2 regions of the Pseudomonas sp. SDO5532_S415 genome follow, and region 1 is predicted to be linked to the other one. Evidence: predicted binding sites of a transcription regulator. Region 1 holds the regulator's gene; the other holds the start of a gene.
What was found. Region 1 encodes FliA, which starts transcription of late flagellar genes. Its sites were predicted from a motif close to CTAAAGTTTNNNNNNNNNNNGCCGNTAA; they were not measured.

Region 1 (3,410 bases):
GATCGGGCTGCGCTCGCGGACTTCGCTGAACATGCTGTTCACCGCGTCCAGTGCTTCGAGAACCACGTCCATCAATTCCGAGTCGACGCGACGTTCGCCCTTGCGCAGGATGTCGAACACGTTTTCGGCGATGTGACAGCACTCCACCAGCTCGTTGAGCTGGAGGAAGCCGGCGCCCCCTTTTACAGTGTGAAAACCGCGAAAAATTGCATTGAGCAAGTCCGCATCATCCGGCCGGCTTTCCAGCTCGACCAGTTGCTCGGACAGTTGCTCTAGAATCTCGCCGGCCTCAACCAGGAAATCCTGAAGGATCTCTTCATCGGCGCCGAAGCTCATTAATGGTGTGCTCCTAACAGGTCTAAAAACCCAAAAAACCTAAAATTCCAAAACTCTAGAAAACTAAAATTCTAAAATCCCAGGCTGGATAGCAAATCGTCCACATCGTCCTGACCGGACACAACGTCTTCTCTTTTATCGGCATGAATCTGCGGACCTTCACCCTGAGAGAGATGTTTTTGTGGATCTTTTTCGGCAAGCATCGCTTCACGGTCATGTTCGATGCCCGCAAAGCGGTCCACCTGACTGGCCATGAGCACGAGCTTGAGCAGGTTGCTTTCAACTTCGGTGACCAGTTGGGTCACGCGCTTGATCACTTGACCGGTGAGGTCCTGGTAGTCCTGGGCAAGCAGGATGTCGTTGAGGTTGCTCGACACCGCGCGGCCGTCTTCGGCGCTGCGCGCCAGGAAACCGTCGACCCGCCGGGCCAGTTCGCGGAACTCTTCAGCCCCGACTTCGCGACGCATGAACCGTCCCCAGTCCGTGCTCAAGGCCTGGGCTTCATCGCTCAGGCGGTTGACCACCGGCGTGGCGCTTTCCACCAGGTCCATGGTGCGGTTGGCCGCGGCCTCGGTCAGCTTGACCACATAGGACAGGCGCTCGGTCGCATCCGTGATCTGTGACACTTCCTCGGCTTGCGGCATGTGCGGGTCAATCTGGAAATTGACGATCGCGCTATGCAGCTCGCGGGTGAGCTTGCCCACTTCCTGATACAGGCCGCGGTCACGGGTCTGGTTGAGCTCATGGATCAATTGCACAGCATCGCCGAACTTGCCCTTTTCAAGGCTCGCGACCAGTTCGACGGCGTGTTTTTTCAGGGTCGATTCAAAATCACCCTGCGAAGATTCGTTATGCCCCATAGCTCCCCCGTGGCGCAGTTCAACCGATGCGTTCGAAAATCTTCTCGATTTTTTCTTTCAACGCCTGGGCCGTGAAGGGTTTGACCACATAGCCGTTTACACCGGCCTGGGCCGCTTCGATGATCTGTTCGCGCTTGGCTTCAGCGGTCACCATCAGCACCGGCAGGTGCTTGAGCTTTTCATCGGCACGCACGTGGCGCAGCAGATCGATACCGGTCATGCCAGGCATGTTCCAGTCCGTTACCAGAAAGTCGATGCTCCCGCTGTTGAGTACCGGAATGGCGGTAATGCCATCGTCGGCCTCGACCGTGTTGGTGAACCCAAGGTCACGCAACAGGTTTTTTATGATCCGCCGCATCGTTGAGAAGTCATCAACGATGAGGATTTTCATGTTCTTGTCCAATTCGACCTCCAAGCAGACTAAAACGCGCCCAGCACCTGGACGCGCCATTTCAATCAATCTGGCAAAACACTTGATGACTGTCTGGAGTACAGCGGATCGAGACCGGCGCGGTTCATCACCCCACCAGCCACGTCGCAGTGCCCCCACACTGCCTTCAGCGCGCTCGCCACTCTCCCAAACGCCCCCGCAAACGGGCCGCGCACTGGCTGTGTAACTGGCTGACCCGAGATTCGCTGACCCCCAGGACCTCACCGATTTCCTTGAGATTCAGCTCTTCGTCGTAGTACAGCGCCAACACCAGTCGCTCACGCTCCGGCAAATTGGCAATCGCGTCCGCCAGCGCCGCCTGGAAGCGTTCATCTTCCAGATCGCGTGACGGTTCGAGATGAGCACTCGCGCCATCCTCGTGCAGCCCTTCGTGTTCGCCGTCCTGCAACAGATCGTCGAAGCTGAACAAGCGGCTGCCCAGGGTGTCGTTCAAAATCCCGTAGTAATCGTCGAGACTCAATTGGAGTTCGGCCGCAACTTCGTGATCTTTAGCGTCACGGCCTGTTTTAGCTTCAATCGAGCGAATGGCGTCGCTGACCATCCGGGTATTGCGGTGGACCGAACGTGGCGCCCAATCCCCCTTGCGTACTTCATCGAGCATGGCGCCGCGGATGCGGATGCCCGCGTACGTCTCGAAACTCGCGCCTTTGCTGGCGTCGTATTTGGTCGACACTTCAAGCAGGCCGATCATCCCGGCCTGGATCAGGTCTTCGACCTGGACGCTGGCCGGCAGACGCGCCAGCAGGTGGTAGGCAATGCGTTTGACCAGTGGCGCGTAACGCTCGATCAGCTCGTACTGCGCGTCCCGCGCCGACTTCTTGTAGAGGTTGTAACCGCTGGCTGTCATAGCACAGGTCCTGCCGTTTGTTGCACGAGGCGCTCGACGAAAAACTCCAGGTGCCCGCGCGGGTTGGCGGGCAGCGGCCATGTATCGACCTTCTGTGCGATGGCCTTGAACGCCAGCGAGCACTTGGAACGCGGGAACGCTTCGTAGACCGCACGCTGCTTCTGCACGGCCTTGCGCACGCTTTCGTCGTACGGCACGGCGCCAACGTATTGCAGGGCGACGTCGAGGAAGCGGTCGGTCACCTTGGTCAACTTGGCGAACAGGTTGCGGCCTTCCTGCGGGCTCTGCGCCATGTTGGCCAGGACGCGGAAGCGATTCATGCCGTAATCGCGGTTAAGCAATTTGATCAATGCGTAGGCGTCGGTGATCGAGGTCGGCTCGTCGCAGACCACCAGCAACACTTCCTGCGCGGCGCGCACAAAACTGACTACCGAGTCACCGATACCCGCAGCGGTGTCGATCACCAGTACGTCGAGATTGTCGCCGATGTCGCTGAACGCCTGGATCAGGCCGGCGTGTTGCGCCGGGCTCAAATGCACCATGCTCTGGGTGCCGGACGCGGCCGGAACGATGCGGATGCCGCCTGGCCCCTGCAACAGGACGTCGCGCAGCTCGCAGCGGCCTTCGATCACGTCGGCCAGGGTACGTTTGGGTGTCAGGCCCAGCAGAACGTCGACGTTCGCCAGCCCCAGATCGGCGTCCAGCAGCATGACGCGCCGGCCAAGCTCAGCCAAAGCCAGGGACAAGTTCACTGACACGTTAGTTTTCCCGACGCCACCTTTGCCGCCGGTCACCGCGATCACCTGTACGGGATGCATGCTGCCCATGTTATTTCTTTACCTTGTCTTGCATAGACGGAGGCCACATTACTGGCTGCGCGTTCGCAACTGGAACAATGCATGGCAGACCATCGATG
Region 2 (3,410 bases), on a different contig from region 1:
GATCAGCGATCGACGTAATCACACCGACGATGCCACCGATTTCCTGGGAACGCTGACCCAGCGTATTGATCACCGTTGCGGTGCTGTTCAATGCCCCGGCGATTTGCTCCAGCGACGAGGACGCTTCGTCCATCGACGTGCGCCCAATCTGCGTTTGCTGGGCGTTTTCCTGGGCCAGACGCTGGGTGCTGCCCATGTTGTCGGCAATGTTCAACGAGGTCGCGCTGAATTCTTCCACGGCCCCGGCCATGCTGGTGATTTCGCCCGACTGCTGTTCCATCCCTTCGTAGGCGCCACCGGACAAACCGGACAGGGCCTGAGCGCGGCGGTTGACCTCCATCGAAGCATTGCGGATGTGCTCGACCATGGTCGACAACGCCTGGCTCATCTGGTTGAAGGCGCGGGCCAGCTGACCGATCTCGTCGTTGCTCGACACACTCAGACGCACGCTCAGGTCACCGGCACCCAAGGCTTCGGCCTGGCGCACCAGATCCGCCAGCGGCGCGAGTTTGCTGCGCAACAGCCAGACCGCCGAACCCACCGCCAGCAACATCGCCAGCAAACTGCCGATGGCCAGCTGGATACCGACACTCCAGGTCACGGCGCTGATTTCGGTTTTCGGCATGCTCGCCACCACCGACCACGGCCCGCCTTCGAACGGTACGGCCACGCTATAAAATTCTTCGGACTTGTCGCTCCAGAAATCGCCCTTGCCCGGCGTTTTCGCCAGTTCGACAATTGCTGGCACCGCTTGGTCCAGCGCCTGCACACCTGCGATCGGCACAAGCCATTTGTTTTGCTCATCCAAAAGCGCCAGGGAGCCGGTCTGGCCGATGCGGAAGCGTTTGAGGTTTTCGAACTGCGCCTTCTGCGCGTCGGTGTAATCGAATCCTACATACAACACGGCAATGACCTTACCGCTGCTGTCGCGCACGGGGGTGTACTGCGACATGTAGAAGCGTTCAAACAGCAAGGATCGACCCACGTAGCTCTGCCCCGCCATCAAACGGGCGTATGCCGGATTCGCGTGATCCAGAACAGTGCCAATGGCACGGTTGCCGTCTTGTTTGCTGACATTTGTACTGACGCGAATGAAGTCTTCGCCGCTGCGCACGAACACCGTCGCCACGCCCGCGGTCATCTGCTTGAACTCGTCCACTTCCTTGAAGTTGTTGTTAAGCACTTCATTGCCCAGGTGCAAGCCCGGTGTCTGGATACCCGCCACGGCCACCGGTTCATCCGGGTGCACGCTCAGCCCTCCACTGAAGCGCTTCTCGAACAGTCCGGCCAGGCGCTGGGTACTTTCACGCAACGTGCCGTGAAAGGTGCTCAGCTGATCGGCCAGCAACCGGGCCTCACTGGCCAGGTGCTCTTCGCGGGTGGCGAGGTTGGCGGTGTCCAGCGAACGCAGGGCGAACAAGGTACTGCCGGTGATGACGATCGCCAGAATCACGGCGAGCGCAAGACCAAGCTGTGAGGCTATCCGGGCACGAGGTTGAGACATGACAGCTCCTGGCCAAGTGCCTGGATCATCGTGATCGCGGCGCACACTCAGCAAAATTTCTAATATTTAGGGGGTAGCGTCGAACCTGCACGAAGGTCCCACGAGCAGATTTTCGGCGGCGAACGGAAATACTTGAGCGATTAGTGGGGATATGGCTCAAGGCCGCTACGCCGGCCGCTCCATCGTTTCAGCTCAGGTGCTCGACATCCGGCAATTCCATGGCCCTGACTTCACTTTGCAGAAAGTCGCTGAGCCGGCGCATGCGCTCACCGCCCGGACGGGTTTTCGGCCAGACCAGGTAGTATTTCTCACCGCTGGCAACGGCCGTCGGCCACGGCAGGCTCAATCGCCCTTGCGCCACATCCTCCGCCACCATCAGCAAATCACCCATGGACACGCCGTAGCCTCGGGCTGCCGCGATCATGCCCAGCTCCAGCGTGTCGAACACCTGCCCGCCCTTGAGTGACACCTGGTCGGCCAGCCCCATGCGCTCCAGCCAATTGCGCCAGTCGCGGCGGTCCGGTGTCGGGTGCAACAGCTCAGTATTGGCCAGACGCGTGACGTCCCAAGGCTGATCGCTCGGCAGGTTGGGCGCGCCCACCGGGATCAATTCCTCCGGGAACAGGTAACTCGCCTCCCAGTCCGGCGGGAAATGCCCGTTGCTCAGCAACACCGCGCAATCGAACGGCTCATCGTTGAAGTCTACCGAATCGACATCCATCCAGGCGCTGGTCAATTGCACCTCGTTGCCCGGCTGCAGATGGCGGAAGCGACTCAGGCGCGCCAGCAACCAGCGCATGGTCAGCGTCGACGGGGCTTTCATGCGCAGGATGTCGTCTTCGGCGCGCAAGGTATTGCAAGCCCGTTCCAGAGCAGTGAAGCCTTCGCGGATCCCCGGCAACAACAAGCGGGCCGATTCGGTCAGCTGCAGGTGGCGACCACTGCGGTGAAACAAGCGGCAGGCAAAATGCTCTTCGAGCGTACGAATATGCCGGCTGACTGCACTTTGCGTGATCGACAGCTCTTCAGCGGCTCGGGTGAACGAACTGTGTCGCGCCGCCGCTTCGAATGCGCGCAGGGCATACAAGGGAGGAAGACGACGTGACATTGGGAAAGCTCCTACATCGGGATTCGATCACCCTAGCAGAAACTCTCCAGCATGAGTTTGAATCATGCCATCCATCCTTTTTATCCCTTTGTGCAAACCCCGCAGAGCGCCGAGAATCGACGCTTTCCTGTTCACTTTGACAATCGAGCGTGATGATCATGCAGCATCCAGCGCGTATTGAACTCTGGGCCATCCTGCGGCTGGCGGGGCCGTTGATCGCCTCGCAGTTGGCGCACATGCTGATGGTCCTCACCGACACTTTGATGATGGCGCGCCTGAGTCCCGAGGCACTGGCCGGCGGCAGTCTGGGCGCGGCGAGCTATTCGTTCGTGGCGTTCTTCTGCATCGGTGTGATTGCGGCGGTCGGCACTCTGGTGTCGATCCGTCAGGGCGCGGGCGATACCCTCGGGGCTGCCCGACTGGTCCAGGCCGGGTTGTGGCTGGCGTGGCTGATGGCGCTGGGTGCCGGGCTATTGCTGTGGAACCTCAAACCGGTTTTGCTGCTCTTCGGCCAGACCGAAAGCAACGTGCAGGCGGCCGGGCAGTTCCTGGTGTTTTTGCCTTTTGCCCTGCCCGGCTACCTGAGTTTCATGGCCTTGCGTGGCTTCACCAGCGCCATCGGCCGCGCGACGCCGGTGATGGTCATCAGCCTGGGCGGAACGGTGGCTAACTTCCTGCTCAACTACGCGTTGATTACCGGCATGTTCGGCCTGCCGAAACTGGGCTTGATGGGCATCGGTCTGGTCACCGCGATCGTGGCCAACCTCATGGCCCTGGCGCTGGCGTGGCACATCCATC

Region 2: a site for FliA is predicted at 1,614-1,641, ahead of ACW9HW_RS04015 (methyl-accepting chemotaxis protein). Genes of this name have one in related genera too.

Annotation. Positions count from the first base shown of each region.
Region 1 covers NZ_JBSVWS010000037.1:3,706-7,115, reverse strand. Annotated here, with positions in the region: gene ACW9HW_RS11795 (chemotaxis protein CheA) at 1-336, opposite strand, end outside; gene ACW9HW_RS11790 (protein phosphatase CheZ) at 408-1,196, opposite strand; gene ACW9HW_RS11785 (chemotaxis response regulator CheY) at 1,216-1,587, opposite strand; gene fliA (RNA polymerase sigma factor FliA) at 1,754-2,494, opposite strand; gene fleN (flagellar synthesis regulator FleN) at 2,491-3,321, opposite strand.
Region 2 covers NZ_JBSVWS010000006.1:67,988-71,397, reverse strand. Annotated here, with positions in the region: gene ACW9HW_RS04015 (methyl-accepting chemotaxis protein) at 1-1,504, opposite strand, end outside; gene ACW9HW_RS04010 (LysR substrate-binding domain-containing protein) at 1,692-2,612, opposite strand; gene ACW9HW_RS04005 (NorM family multidrug efflux MATE transporter) at 2,771-3,410, shown strand, end outside.